DNA from 3 places in the Bradyrhizobium sp. LB13.1 genome. Region 1 is predicted to be linked to each of the others. Evidence: predicted binding sites of a transcription regulator. Region 1 holds the regulator's gene; each other region holds the start of a gene.
What was found. Region 1 encodes LexA, which represses DNA repair genes until DNA is damaged. Its sites were predicted from a motif close to TGTTCNNNNTGTGTTCNG; they were not measured.
Positions count from the first base shown of each region.

Region 2: uvrA (excinuclease ABC subunit UvrA) is a predicted target of LexA. The motif match lies at 2,704-2,721, and genes of this name have one in related genera.
Region 3: ACVWYI_RS00610 (helicase-related protein) is a predicted target of LexA. The motif match lies at 2,078-2,095, and genes of this name have one in related genera.

Region 1 covers NZ_JBSRYQ010000001.1:4,687,986-4,692,879, reverse strand. Annotated here, with positions in the region: partial or broken gene ACVWYI_RS22340 (ComEC/Rec2 family competence protein) at 1-790, shown strand, start outside; gene ACVWYI_RS22335 (hypothetical protein) at 929-1,363, opposite strand; gene lexA (transcriptional repressor LexA) at 1,753-2,454, opposite strand; gene ACVWYI_RS22325 (molybdopterin molybdotransferase MoeA) at 2,631-3,842, opposite strand; gene ACVWYI_RS22320 (hypothetical protein) at 4,068-4,259, opposite strand; gene ACVWYI_RS22315 (HAD family hydrolase) at 4,431-4,894, opposite strand, start outside.
Region 2 covers NZ_JBSRYQ010000001.1:4,587,854-4,592,747, forward strand. Annotated here, with positions in the region: gene ACVWYI_RS21845 (single-stranded DNA-binding protein) at 1-328, opposite strand, end outside; gene ACVWYI_RS21850 (outer membrane protein) at 775-1,557, shown strand; partial or broken gene ACVWYI_RS21855 (outer membrane protein) at 1,792-2,539, shown strand; gene uvrA (excinuclease ABC subunit UvrA) at 2,817-4,894, shown strand, end outside.
Region 3 covers NZ_JBSRYQ010000001.1:127,424-132,317, reverse strand. Annotated here, with positions in the region: gene rpmB (50S ribosomal protein L28) at 93-404, opposite strand; gene ACVWYI_RS00615 (DUF3108 domain-containing protein) at 970-1,779, shown strand; gene ACVWYI_RS00610 (helicase-related protein) at 2,366-4,894, shown strand, end outside.

The DNA of each region.
Region 1 (4,894 bases):
GCTGCTTGCGGCTCCCTTCGGGCTCGATAGCGTGTTCTGGTGGCTGATGGGGATCGGCATCGACTGGATGGTCGTGGTCTCGCGCTGGGTCGCGGCATTGCCGGGCGCGATCGGCCGCATCCCGGCTTTCGGCATCGCGCCGCTGATCGCGGCGAGCCTGGGGATCATCGTGCTGGGCCTGTTGCGCACGCCGCTGCGCTGGTCCGGCGTACTGGTGCTGCTGGTCGCGATTCTCTGGGGGCTGTCGGTGCGGCAGCCCGACATCCTGATTGCCGGGGATGGCCAGAGCGTCGCGGTGCGGGGCAAGGACGGACATCTTCACCTGATCAAGACGAGCAAGGATAGCTTTTTGCTCAAGGAGTGGTTGGCTGCCGACGCCGATCCGCGCGATGCCGCCAGCACCTCGCTGGCGGCCGGCGTGTCTTGCGATGAATCCGGCTGCGTGACGCCGCTCGCCGATGGGCGGCTGGTCGCGCTGGCACTGCGCATCGACGCGCTGGCGGACGATTGCAACCGCGCCGCGCTGGTGGTGACGGCACGTCCCGCGCCGCCCGATTGCGCCGCGATGGTGGTCGATCGACGGCGGCTCGCGAGCCAGAGCGCGCTGGCGCTGACGCAGCGTGGTGACGGCTTTGCAGTTCAGGCGGTGAGGGAAAGAGGCACGAGCCGTCCCTGGTTGCCGGCCGGCGCAGGCGAAGGTGATTTCGACGGCAGTCTTGCGCCGAAAAAGATCCCGCCACGCAGCAAGGACGCAACGCCGGCGGAAATCGATTTGCAAGCCGACGATTAATCGGATCGTGCGGAGAGATGCAGTGGGCTGGTGCATCCGATCGGATTCGCTGGACGCAAACCACACCACCTCGCCGGCCACGGCCGGCGATTGCAAATCAATCCTGGCCTCCGATCCCGTGGCCGGAGGGCGACCGTGTCAGCCGATCGGCAGGCGCGTGATGGTCGGCTGCCTGTCGGCCATGATCTGCGGCTTGTGCTCGCGCTCGCCGGCCGGCAGCGTCACCGGCAGTTGCAGCACGGTCGCGCGCTGTCCTTCGACAAGCTGGGTCACCAGCACGTATTTGCCGTCGGGGAATTCGATCGCGTCATGATGGCGGTCGGGAATGTGCGGATCGATCTTGCCGAACTTGCCGACACGGGAATTGATCGTGCGTGTCCAGATCCAGCGATTATCGTAGCGGATGTTGTCGGCGAAGGCGAGCTCCGTTCCCGGCAGCAGGCAGACGGCCACAGTCGGATCGGCTGCGGACGCAAAACCACGCGTCGAGGTGCCGCGGAAGGTTGTCGTGACGACCGTCTCGCCGACTTCGGCGGGGCGCGACGCGATGGCATGCAGGCTGTAGTCACACATCGGGTGCTCCTCATGCTGGGATAGCAACCGGCGTCTCTTATCGAGGCGCAGGCCCCTATCAGAGTGGAAACACACAAGCCTCTGCTTGGTTATGGGCAAATCTGCGGCTGGTTTCCGCACGCCGCGATCACATTATCTTTCCCGAATCGGCGAGGAACAAAGCCTGCTCCTGGGCATTTCGGTCGCGCACGTCAGCGGCCGGAGATGCCCTTGCGCATGACGTCTCCTCAAACCGGAACGCCGCGAAGCCTCTGGGATGCTTGGTGCGGCGTGTCGAGGATGGGCCGCCGGAGAAGCGGCCGGATAATCTGTGCAGAACCAGGATGACTATCCAGCCGGAGCGGGCAATCCGTCCACTCCAATTGGTATTGCGTGACTGCCGTACGGGCTCAGTACTTTCGGTACAGCCCGATCAGCTTGCCCTGAATTTTTACCCGGTTCGGCGGCAGGATGCGCACCTCATAGGCGCCGTTGGCGGGCTCGAGCGCGATCGATGCGCCGCGGCGGCGGAAGCGCTTGAGGGTTGCTTCCTCGTCGTCGATCAGCGCCACCACGATGTCGCCGGTATCGGCGCTCTCGTTGCGCTGGATCAGCGCCATGTCGCCGTCGAGGATGCCGGCCTCGACCATGGAATCGCCGCGCACTTCGAGCGCGTAGTGCTCGCCCGAGCCAAGCATGTCAGGCGGTACGCTGATAGTGTGGCTGCGGGTCTGCAACGCCTCGATCGGTGTGCCGGCCGCAATCCGGCCCATCACCGGCACCGCGACCGGACGTTCACCATCGTCCGCGGGCAGGCTGGAGCTCGCACGTACCTTGCCGAGATTGCCCTCAATGACGCTCGGCGTGAAGCCGCGGCGGCTGCCGGCGGCGGCCTGGAGCTCGGGCAATTTGATGACCTCGATCGCACGGGCGCGGTTGGGCAGGCGTCGGATGAAGCCGCGCTCCTCGAGCGCCGTGATCAGGCGATGGATGCCCGACTTCGAGCGCAGGTCGAGCGCATCCTTCATCTCGTCGAAGGAGGGCGGCACGCCGCTTTCCTTCAGACGTTCATTGATGAACCGCAGAAGCTCGTATTGTTTGCGCGTTAACATCTCGACCAAAGTCTCCCGGTTGATGTCGTTCGATTCCGAGACGCTGAATTCAGCAATAAGCCGCTACACGCTCGAAACAAATCATGAACGGACACTATATGTTCGATATGTGTTCCGCAACTGCTTAATTTACCGTGAACAGAGCGAAGTTCGCGGAACATGCGTTGTCGGGGCGCTCACACGGGGAGCCGCAACACCTCGCAAGGTGTGCCTGCTTCGGCTTTCGGCGCGAACGGTGCGCGCACGAGAAGTACCTGTGCCGCAGCGAGATTCGCAAGCAGCGAAGAGTCCTGATGGTTGACGGGAAGGGCAACGCGCGTGCCGTCGTCGCGCTCCTCCAGATGCGCGCGCAGATAGTCTTCCCGCTGGTCGTTGGCGCCGACGTCGCGGCCGAGCACGGCGCGCTCGCGGCGATGGTGAATCACTGAACGGCCCGAGAGAGCGCGAATCAGCGGCACCAAGAACAGGAAAGCGCAGACGTAGGACGACACGGGATTGCCCGGCAGGCCGATCACCTCCATCGCGCCGAGCCGCCCGTGCATCATCGGCTTGCCCGGCCGCATCGCGATCTTCCAGAACGCCATCGTTATGCCTTCGTCCCTCAGCGCCTGCTGGACCAGATCGTGGTCGCCGACCGATGCGCCGCCGGTCGTGATCAGGATGTCGGCTCCGCTCTCGCGGGCGCGTCGAATGCCGACGGTGGTGGCCTCCAGCGTGTCGGTGGCAATACCGAGGTCGATGGTCTCGGCGCCCTCGCTGCGAGCGAGAGCGTGCAGGGCGTAGCCGTTGGAATAGACGATCTGGCCGTGACCGGGCGTGGTGCCCGGCATCACCAGCTCGTCGCCGGTGGCGAGGATCGCGACCTTCGGACGTCGGCAAACGGAGAGGTGCGGGTGATTCATCCCGGCCGCAAGCGCGAGGTCGCGCTCGGTGAGACGGCTTCCCTTGCGCAGGAGCACGTCGCCGTCACGGAAATCGACACCGGCGGGCCGGATGTGCCGTCCGGCGATCGCGGCTTCCTTGATCGTGATGCGCTTGCCGTCGGCGACCGTGTCCTCCTGGATCACGACGGCGTCGGCGCCGTAGGGAACGACGCCGCCGGTGAAGATCCGCACGGCCTCGCCGGCGCCGACTGTTCCCGCGAACGGCCGACCTGCCGCGACCTCGCCGATGACGGTGAGCTTCGAATCGATCGTCGCGGCATCGGCCGCACGCACCGCGTAGCCATCCATCGCCGACATCGCCTGTGGCGGCTGCGTGCGCCGGGCCGCGGCGTCGCGCGCGAGCACGCGATGGTAGGCTTCGTCGATGGCAACCATCTCTTCGGGCAGCGGCTCTGCACCCGCCAGCACCGCGGCAAGCGCGTCAGAAACCGGCATCAAGGCCACGGCGAAAACTCCTGCTCGGCACGTTCGGGCGAATGTTCCGCAAGTCTTCTAGCCGAGCGCGGGCGCAGAGGCAAAAACAGCTGAGCGGGGACAGTCATCCCGCTGCTTCACATTGTTCTGGAAGGCAAGATCAAGCCCGTCGCGGCATGATCCGAGGAACGAGACAGATCGGCAGGAGAGTGACCATGGCAGGGACGAGATGACGACCGCCCCGGCCAGCACCGATCAGGTCGCTGTCTGCTCGGGACTTACGTCGGGCGCCTTCGGCCCCTGATCCTTGTCGGGAAGCGGATCGGCCTGGGATTTCAGGTCGGCGGCCTTGCTCACGAGCTTGGCGGAAAGGGCCGAGTCTGAGGTTGTCCTGGCGAATTCAAGAAGAAGAGAGGCCTGCTTGGTGAGGTAGGTCTTGCCCAACACGATGATGCATCCGTCCGTAGAAGTCCCAACGGACTCAAGAGTCCGGAGGGTGGCATTCCGTTCCCGGAACTCTGTCTAAAAATGCACAAAGTGTTTTGGTTCCTCGTCCCCGGGGTGAAATTGTTCCGGATCGGCAGGTCGGCTTGCCTGGCAATGTGCTGGGGCGGGCGGTCAAATCCCCAGCGCCTTGAGGGCGATCCCGACGTCACGCGGCGAGATCACATGCACCGCCGTCATGCCGCGCGCCCGCGCGCCTTTGATGTTCTCGGCAAGATCGTCGAAGAACACGATACGCTCGGCGGGCACGCCGATCGCAGCAATGACGTGGTCGAAGGCCTCCGCATTCGGTTTGCGCAGGCCGATGCTGGACGACAAATACAGCTCGCGGAAATGGCGGAGGACGTCGGCATATTCCTTCGAGAAATAGTCCACGTGCGGCCGGTTGGTATTGGAGAAGACGTAGAGCGGCATCTGCTTCGCTGCCCGCGGCAACAGCTCGGCGATATCAGGCATTTCGCCGGTGAAGATCGCGTTCCAGCCTTCCAGGAACTGCGCGTCCGAAATGCCGATTCCGAGCGAATCTCGCAACGAGGCGAAATAGTCCTCGTCACTGAGCTTGCCCACCTCGTGCAGCC
Region 2 (4,894 bases), 100 kb from region 1:
TCGAGTTGAAGCCCTGCAGCACGACCTCGGTCGAGTACTTCTCGACGCCGCTCTGGTCGGTCCATTTGCGGGTCTGGAGCGCACCCTCGACGTAAATCTTGGCGCCCTTCTTCAGATACTGCTCGGCGACCTTGCAGAGCCCTTCATTGAAGATCACGACGCGGTGCCACTCGGTCTTTTCCTTGCGCTCGCCGGTCGCCTTGTCGCGCCACGTCTCCGAGGTGGCGACGCTCAGATTGGCGATCGGCCGCCCGTCCTGGGTGCGGCGGATTTCAGGATCCTTGCCGAGATTTCCAACCAGAATGACCTTGTTGACACTTCCCGCCATCGCCGCTCTCCACTCCGAATGCCACTGAATTTGAATGCCACTGAATTTCACGAGGCGGGGCCGCGCCCGCGGCCTCTGCCACCCTGTTGCGGACCCTATACGCTCGCAAGGGACGCTCAGCCCACGATCCCTCCGGTTATCCCCAAATATAGCATCTATTTGGATCTCGTTCCAGATTTGTTCCTGCAAACCCGACTTTCGGTCGCTCGCGGATGCTTCATCTGCAGAAGCGTTGGATGGAACCTTTGTAGGTTCCCGTCCGAAGAGCAGAACAACTTAACATTCAGCAAGTTATTGGCGCTTTCACCGCCTGCCATTGTTGCATCCGGGCGACGGACTCTGCCGCTCGATGGAGCTACCGTCGCCTCGGACTTAGTTCATATGGGCGTCACGCCTGATCAGCCGCTTCGGATCAACAAGAAGCGACGAACCTGGGGAGACTGGCAATGAATAAGCTTGTGTTTGGCGCAATCGGTGCCGTGGCGTTGGGCGTATCGGCTCCCGCGAGCGCGGCCGATCTGGCGGCACGTCCCTACAACAAGGCTCCGGCGCCGATGGTTGCGACCATCTATGACTGGAGCGGCTTCTACATCGGCATCAACGGCGGCGGCGGGTCGAGCCACAAGTGCTGGGACTTCGTTACGCCGGTGACCGGTACATTGGTCGGCGAAGGCTGTCACAATGCGACAGGCGGCACCGTCGGCGGGCAGATCGGCTATCGCTGGCAGACGGCCAGTTGGGTGTTCGGCTTTGAAGGCCAGGGCAACTGGGCCGACTTCCGGGGCGACAACGTGAGCACACTGTTTCCGGGCACCGCTTTGGTGACCGGTGATCGCAACCGTTCTCGCATCGATTCTTTCGGGCTCATCACCGGTCAGGTCGGTTACGCCTGGAACAACGTGCTGCTCTACGTGAAGGGCGGCGGCGCCGTGGTCGGTGACAAGTACGACGTCTATGCCGCCGCAGGTACGCCCGGCGCGGGTACGCTGCTGGCTTCGGCGCGTGAAACTCGCTGGGGTGGGACGGTCGGAGCCGGTTTGGAGTTCGGCTTCGCACCAAACTGGTCGCTGGGCTTTGAGTACGACCACATCTTCCTTGGCAATCGCACGATCGGCTTCACAACGCCCGCGGGCGCAACATTCGGAAGCGACCGAATTAGCCAGGATGTCGATATGGGGCTTGTCCGCTTGAACTATCGCTGGGGCGGTCCGGTCCTCGCGAAGTACTGATCCAACTGACATCATTCAAGAACTCTAAGGCCGGCCTTCGCGCCGGCCTTTTCGTTTCCGTTCCCCGACGGGAATAACAGGTCAACAAGTGCTCCATTTTCAGGCTGCTGTGGCCGGTGGGACACACAACTTGCGGCTTTAGTAGTGTAAGAGTGACATCAGTTGGACGAGAGTGTCCGATGCCTTTCCCGAATAGGGAGGGCAACAGAAACTGGGGACTGGGATTAGTTGAAAATGAAAAAGATTTTGTTGGCTTCGGCCTGTTTGTTCGCTCTCGCTGCCCCGGCTTCGGCCGCTGATCTCGCGGCGCGCCCCTACACCAAGGCTCCGGTGGCTATGGCTTCGGTCTACAACTGGACCGGCTTCTACATCGGCGCCAACGCCGGTGGTGGCTCGAGCCACAATTGCTGGGATACGACCTCGGTGCTTGGCGCACCAGTCCCCGTCACGGCTGAAGGCTGCCACAATGCAACCGGCGCCATCGTCGGCGGCCAGATCGGCTATCGCTGGCAGTCCAGCAATTGGGTGTTCGGCCTCGAAGCCCAGGGCGATTGGGCTGACCTGAAGGGCTCGAACACCAGCTCGCCCGCCGCGTTCTTCCCGCTGGTGAACAACACCAAGATCGACGCCATCGGCCTCTTCACCGGTCAGGTGGGTTATGCCTGGAACAACGTGCTCTGGTACGTGAAGGGCGGCGCGGCCGTCACCCACAACAAGTTTCAGCGGCACTCTGGGTGGCGTCACCCTCGATACCGCCAACGAAACCCGTTGGGGTGGCACGGTCGGCACCGGCATCGAGTTCGGCTTCGCTCCGAACTGGTCGGTCGCCGTCGAATATAACCACCTGTTCATGGGCAAGCACACCGACAGCTTCACCTTCCTCGGTGTGAACACCCGCAGCGACAGCATCAAGCAGGACGTGGATATGGCCACGGTTCGCTTGAACTATCGCTTCGGCGGTCCGATCGTCGCGAAGTACTGATCTGCACGACCGACGTCACATCGTTACGAAAGGCCGGCCTTGCGCCGGCCTTTTTGTTTGCGCGGTCTCCTGCAGCGTAGTTCCGCTGGCCCTCCTGCTGCCAGATGCCGCCAGCGCGCCAACAATCCGTTGACGATTCGCAAAGGCCACTGGAAATCCCTCCTCGTTCTTCCTACGTTCGCTGACATACCCATCGGCGCCGATCCCGGTTCCGGGCGAAGCGCGCCTTCAGCGTTGGCGCGATCGCGCGCCTTTGGGATTCTTGAGGACCACCAGGATGGATGAAGTGATCAAGGCGAAGCGCCAACAGCCGAACGTGGGATCAAATCTGCGCGCAATTACGATCCGTGGCGCGCGCGAGCACAACCTCAAGAACGTCGACGTCGAGATTCCCCGCGACAAGCTGGTGGTGTTCACGGGGCTGTCAGGCTCCGGCAAATCCTCGCTCGCCTTCGACACCATCTATGCCGAGGGCCAGCGCCGCTACGTCGAATCGCTATCGGCCTATGCGCGCCAATTCCTGGAGATGATGCAGAAGCCCGACGTCGACCAGATCGACGGATTGTCGCCGGCGATCTCGATCGAGCAGAAGACGACGTCGAAGAACCCGCGCTCCACCGTCGGCACCGTCACCGAAATCTACGACTACATGCGCCTGTTATGGGCGCGCGTCGGCGTGCCCTATTCGCCGGCCACAGGCTTTCCGATCGAGAGCCAGACCGTCTCGCAGATGGTCGATCGCGTCTTGGTGCTGCCCGAGGGCACGCGCCTTTATCTGCTCGCGCCGGTCGTGCGCGGCCGCAAGGGCGAGTACCGGAAAGAGCTCACCGAATGGCTCAAGAAGGGCTTTCAGCGCGTCAAGATCGACGGCACCTTCCATGAGCTCAGCGAGGCGCCGACCCTCGACAAGAAATTCCCGCACGACATCGACGTCGTCGTCGATCGCATCGTGGTGCGTGCCGACATCGGCCAGCGCCTCGCCGAAAGCTTTGAGACCGCGCTGAAGCTCGCCGAGGGCCTCGCCGTCATCGAGTTCGCTGATGCGCCGGCTGCGGCAGCACCCGCGGAAGAGAAAAAGAAGACCGCAAAGATCCACGACAAGAGCGGACCCGAGCGCATGCTGTTCTCGGAAAAGTTCGCCTGCCCGGTCTCCGGCTTCACCATCCCTGAGATCGAGCCCAGGCTTTTCTCCTTCAACAATCCCTATGGCGCCTGCCCCGCCTGTGGCGGCCTTGGCGTCGAGCAGCATGTCGATGAAGACCTAGTCATCCCCGACAAGGAGCTCCCCATTGGCAAGGGCGCGATCGCGCCCTGGGCCAAGTCCTCCTCGCCCTATTACATTCAGACGCTGACTGCGCTCGGCAAGCACTACAAGTTCACGCTGACCACCAAATGGAAGGATCTGCCGAAGAAGACGCAGAACGCGATCCTCCACGGCTCCGGCGAGGACGAGATCAAGTTCTCGTATGAAGACGGCGTCCGCTCCTACGACACCAAGAAACCGTTCGAGGGCGTCATCACCAACATCAACCGCCGCTATCGCGAGACCGAAAGCGAGTGGGCGCGCGAGGAGCTGTCGAAATATTTCCACGACGTGCCCTGCGGAGGCTGCAACGGCTTTCGGCTCAAGCCCGAGGCGCTCTGCGTCAAGATCGGCGGCAAGCACATCGGCGACATCTCCGAGATGTCGGTGAAGGGCGCCGGCGCGTGGTTCGAGACCGTTCCGGAGGCGTTGAACGCGCAGCAGAACGAGATCGCCGGCCGCATCCTGAAAGAGATTCGCGAGCGCCTGACCTTCCTGCTCGACGTCGGCCTGAACTATCTCACGCTGTCCCGCTCCTCCGGTACGCTGTCCGGCGGCGAGAGCCAGCGCATCCGCCTGGCCTCGCAGATCGGCTCCGGACTGACCGGCGTGCTCTACGTGCTCGACGAGCCCTCGATCGGCCTGCACCAGCGCGACAACGCGCGCCTGCTCGACACGCTGAAGCGGCTCCGCGATCTCGGTAACACCGTGATCGTGGTCGAGCACGACGAGGACGCGATCCTGCTGGCCGATTACGTGCTCGATATCGGCCCCGGCGCCGGCATGCATGGCGGCAACATCATCGCCGAAGGCACGCCCGCCGAGATCATGCGCAACCCGAAATCGCTCACCGGAAAATATCTCACCGGCGAGCTCGAGGTCGAGGTGCCGGAGCGGCGCCCGCCGAACCATCGCCGCACCATCAAGGTGGTGAACGCGCGCGGCAATAACCTCAAGAACGTCACCGCCGAAATTCCGCTCGGCCTGTTCACCTGCGTCACCGGCGTCTCCGGCGGCGGCAAGTCGACGCTGCTGATCGACACGGTCTACAA
Region 3 (4,894 bases), 4.6 Mb from region 1:
ACGGCCGGATCTTTCGATCCAGCCGTCACGCAAAACTTGATCCGGCTAAGCCTACGCCCCGCGACGCAAGCCCCCGCTCGATTCGAAAATTCTTAGCTCGCCTTCTTCGCCGGCGCGGGCGTCGGGCCGACCTTCTTCTGGATGGCGCGCTTCAGCTCGAGGGCGCGGGGCGACAGCACGGCGGCCTTGGCCTTGATCAGGAAGGGGTCGAGGCCGCCATTGTGGTCGACGCTCTTGATCGCGCTGGTGGAGACGCGCAGGCGCACGTTGCGGCCCAGCGCTTCGCTGATGAAGGTCACGTTGACCAGGTTCGGCAGGAAGCGGCGCTTGGTCTTGATGTTGGAGTGGCTGACCGTGTGGCCGACCTGGGGGCCCTTGGCCGTCAATTCGCAGCGGCGAGACATGGCAAAATCCTCAATCTTTCCCAACGATGTGCGGCCGCCATTCGGGGCGCCACGGGCAAATTCTCTGTCCTTGCAGGGAGCGGGCGGACGTATAGGGGGGAAGCGGCGAGCCGTCAAGGTTTTGGGGCGGGTTTCGTGCTCCACGCCGGCGGCGGTCCACCCCCTCTCCCGCTTGCGGGGGACGGCCGGGGTGGGGGTGCCTCCGCGGAGGGGCACTCGTTATCACAGGCAGTGTCTCCGAGAGGAGAAAACCCTCACCCGCGCTTCGCGCGACCTCTCCCGCAAGCGGGAGAGGTACTGGAGCCCGGAGCAATCCCCCGATCACCAAAACGGCAGTGTTTCAAGCGCTTTACCATCACATAAAGGGCGTATTCGCACCCGAAGAGTTCAGTGGAGTTCGGAAGCGGACATGCCCGGACACATTGCTTGCCGTGGTATTTGGCTTAAGTAACAACCGTTCGCGCTCCGATTGGATTGTTTCGTGCTCACAACGCCTCATCATGCGCCCGGCCTGCGCTCAACGGAGCGGCGCGCAAGCGATCCGCGCTCTGCCGGCCGGCTGGCCATGGCGGCCCTGTGCGGGCTGGTTCTGGCGTGGGCGGCGGAGCCCGCGGCGGCGCAAGGCAAGCTCGAGGCGCAATATGAGGCCTCACTGGCCGGCATTCCCGTCGGGCGAGGCGCTTGGAACATCGATATCGGAGACGACGTGTTCGCCGCAGCCGCCTCGGGCGGCACCACGGGGCTGCTGAAGTCGTTCGCGGGCGGGTCCGGCACCGGCGCCAGCCAGGGGCGGGTGGTCAACGGCGCGCTGGTCGCGACCGGCTACCAGGCCTCCACCACCACCTCGAAAAAGACCGAGGAAATCCGCATCACGCTCGACAAGGGCAACGTGAAGGATTTTGCCATCGTACCGGAGCCCCCGGTCGATGCAGACCGCATCGTCGTCACCGATGCGCATCGCCGTGGCGTCTGGGATCCGATGACGGCCTCGCTGGTGCGCGTGCCCGGCACCGGCGACGTGCTGTCGCCGGACGCCTGCCACGGCAGCGCCGCCGTGTTCGACGGCCGCATGCGCTACGAGCTCAAGCTCGATTTCAAGCGCATGGAGACCGTGAAGGCGGAGAAAGGCTATCACGGCCCGGTCGTGGTCTGCTCGCTGTTCTTCGTGCCTGTGGCGGGCTACATCCCCGACCGCCCCGTGATCAAATACCTCGCCGCCCAGCGCAACATCGAGATCGCCTTCGCGCCGGTGGCGGGCACGCGCGTCCTGGTCCCGTTCTGGCTGAAAGTGCCGACGCCGCTCGGGCCCGCGATGCTGGAAGCCACCAGCTTCATCACGTCAGCCCAGCCGCCGCGGGTCGCGAAGACGCAATAGGTCTGGCGCCCGCCCGTTTTGTCGAAAACAAAGTTAAGTGATTTCAGTGACTTACCTACTGTGCATGGGGTTGTTTTCGCGGTTTTGCATTGGAGGGGGGCCTTGAGCAGGGAATCCATTTGACTCCTCGCCGATTCTGATTCGACTCCGCGCCATCCCCAATTTTAAGGAACGTGCCACCGAAACGTTGCTTGTGCGGCAGCCCGAAACTCCATCTAGTGCGCAGTCAATAAGTCTCCCGCGACATGTTGCGTGAACGGAACAGGACTGATGGGGAGTCTGCGATTCGGCCGCGATTCGTTCTCAACTCGTTCCGAAGCTTAAAGACAAAGGGAAAAGCGTCGCAAAGTGAGACAGTTGCGCGGGGTTTGGGGAGCGTCACCATATTCTCCGCTGCTTGATCTCCTCACCCTGAGGAGGCCGCGTAAGCGGCCGTCTCGAAGGGCGAGGGACCCGGCACCATCCGGGGCCTTCATCCTTCGAGACGCGCTGACGCGCTCCTCAGGATGAGGAGCAAGGCCCAGCCTCCGGCCCGCCCCAAAACAGCACTGACATTCGCCCCAATCGCCATTACCTAATCTCTGAGATGCCCTTTTCCTCCTCCCCCTTCGCTTCCGAGCGGCTCCCCGGCGCCGGCGTCACTGCGGTGCTCGGGCCGACCAACACCGGCAAGACCCATCTCGCCATCGAGCGGATGCTCGCGCATCCCTCGGGCATGATCGGGCTGCCGCTGCGCCTGCTCGCACGCGAGGTCTATAACAAGATCGCCGCGCGGGTCGGCCCCGATGCCGTCGCGCTTGTGACCGGCGAGGAGAAGATCAAGCCGAAATCGCCGCGCTACTGGGTCTCCACCGTTGAGGCGATGCCGCGGGATCTCGACGTCTCGTTCCTCGCCGTCGACGAGGTGCAGATCGCCTCTGATCTCGAGCGCGGTCACGTCTTCACCGACCGCATCCTCAACCGCCGCGGCCGCGACGAGACGCTGCTGCTGGGCGCAGCGACGATGCGCCCGATCATCGAGCGGCTGCTGCCGGGCGTCTCCATGATCACGCGGCCGCGCCTGTCGCAGCTGGAATTCGCCGGCGACCGCAAGATCACGCGCCAGCCGCGCCGCACCGCGATCGTCGCCTTCTCGGCCGACGAGGTCTACGCCATCGCCGAGCTGATCCGCCGTCAGCATGGCGGCGCCGCCGTGGTGCTGGGATCGCTGTCGCCGCGCACCCGCAACGCGCAGGTGGCGATGTTCCAGAACGGCGAGGTCGATTATCTCGTCGCCACCGACGCCGTCGGCATGGGCCTCAATCTCGACGTCGACCACGTCGCCTTTGCCTCCGACCGCAAGTTCGACGGCTACCAGTTCCGCCGCCTGACGCCGTCCGAATTCGCCCAGATCGCCGGCCGTGCCGGCCGCGCCACCCGCAACGGCACCTTCGGCACCACCGGCCGCTGCGGGCCGTTCGAGCCCGAACTCGTCAATGCGCTACAGAACCACACCTTCGACCCCGTCAAGGTTTTGCAATGGCGCAATTCGAAGCTGGATTTTGCCTCGCTCGGCGCGCTCCAGGTGTCCCTGAACCTGGGCCCCGGCCATGAGGCGCTGACGCGCGCGCCGATCGCCGAGGACATGCGCGTGCTCGACCATGCCGCCCGCGACGCCGAGGTGCGCGATGTCGCGCATGGCAAGGACGCCGTGGAGCGGCTGTGGGACGCCTGCCAGATCCCGGACTACCGAAAATTGTCGCCGGCCGCCCATGCCGAGCTGGTCACCACGCTGTACGGCTTCCTGATGCAGAAGGGATGCATCCCCGATTCCTGGTTCAGGACCCAGATCGACCAGGCCGACCGCGTCGACGGTGATATCGACACCCTCTCGGCCCGGATCGCACAGATTCGCACCTGGACCTTCGTCGCCAACCGCCCGGACTGGCTGAAAGACCCCGAACGCTGGCAGGGAATCGCCCGCGAGGTCGAAAATAAATTATCGGATGCGCTCCATGAACGCTTGACTGAGCGTTTCGTTGATCGCCGGACCAGTGTATTGATGCGCCGCCTGCGGGAGAACACGAGCTTGAATACTGAAATCGGCAAGACCGGCGAAGTCATCGTCGAAGGCCATGTCATCGGCCGCCTCGATGGCTTCACCTTTGCACCGGATGCGGCGGAAGCCGGCTCCGATGCGAAAGCGTTGCAGGCGGCAGCGCAGGCCGTGCTCGCCGGCGAGATCAACGCGCGCGCCGAAAAGCTGGGCAACGCGCCGGACGAGCAGTTCGTGCTGACCTCGGAAGGCATGATCCGCTGGACCGGCGACGCCGTGGCGCGGCTGTCTGCCGCAGAGGACGCGCTGCATCCGCGCATCCGCATCATCTCCGACGAACGCCTGACCGGCGGCCCCCGCGACAAGGTGCAGGCCAGGCTCGACCTCTGGCTCAAGACGCACATCGAAAAGCTGCTCGGGCCGATGTTCGAGCTGTCGAAGGCCGAGGACGTCACCGGCATCGCCCGCGGCATCGCCTACCAGCTCGTCGAGGCGCTCGGCGTGCTGGAGCGCCAGAAGATCGCCAACGAGCTGAAGGACCTCGACCAGCCCTCGCGCGCCGTCCTGCGCAAATATGGCGTCCGCTTCGGCGCCTATCACATCTATTTCCCCGGCCTGCTGAAGCCGGCCGGGCGCGCGCTGGCCGCGCTGCTCTGGGCGCTGAAGCAGGACAACGTCGATCCCTCCGCGCTGTCGGGCGCGCAGCATCTGGCGAGCTCGGGCCGCACCTCGTTCCCGGTCGACAAGCAGCTGCCGCGCGATGCCTATCGCGTGCTCGGCTACAAGCAGGCCGGCGAGCGTGCCGTGCGCGTCGATATTCTGGAGCGCCTTGCCGATCTGATCCGCCCGGCGCTGGCCTGGCGCGAGAACGCGTCGGGCGAGAAGCCCGCCGGCGCGTTCGACGGCCGCAGTTTTGTCGTGACGCAGGCGATGACCTCGCTCACCGGCTCGGCCGGCGAGGACTTTGCGTCCGTACTGCGCGCGCTCGGCTACCGCATGGATAAGCGCCCGCCGCTGCCGGCAAAGCCGGTTGTCGTGGAGACTCCGGCTGCTGAAGCAAGCACCGAAGCTCCGGCCGAG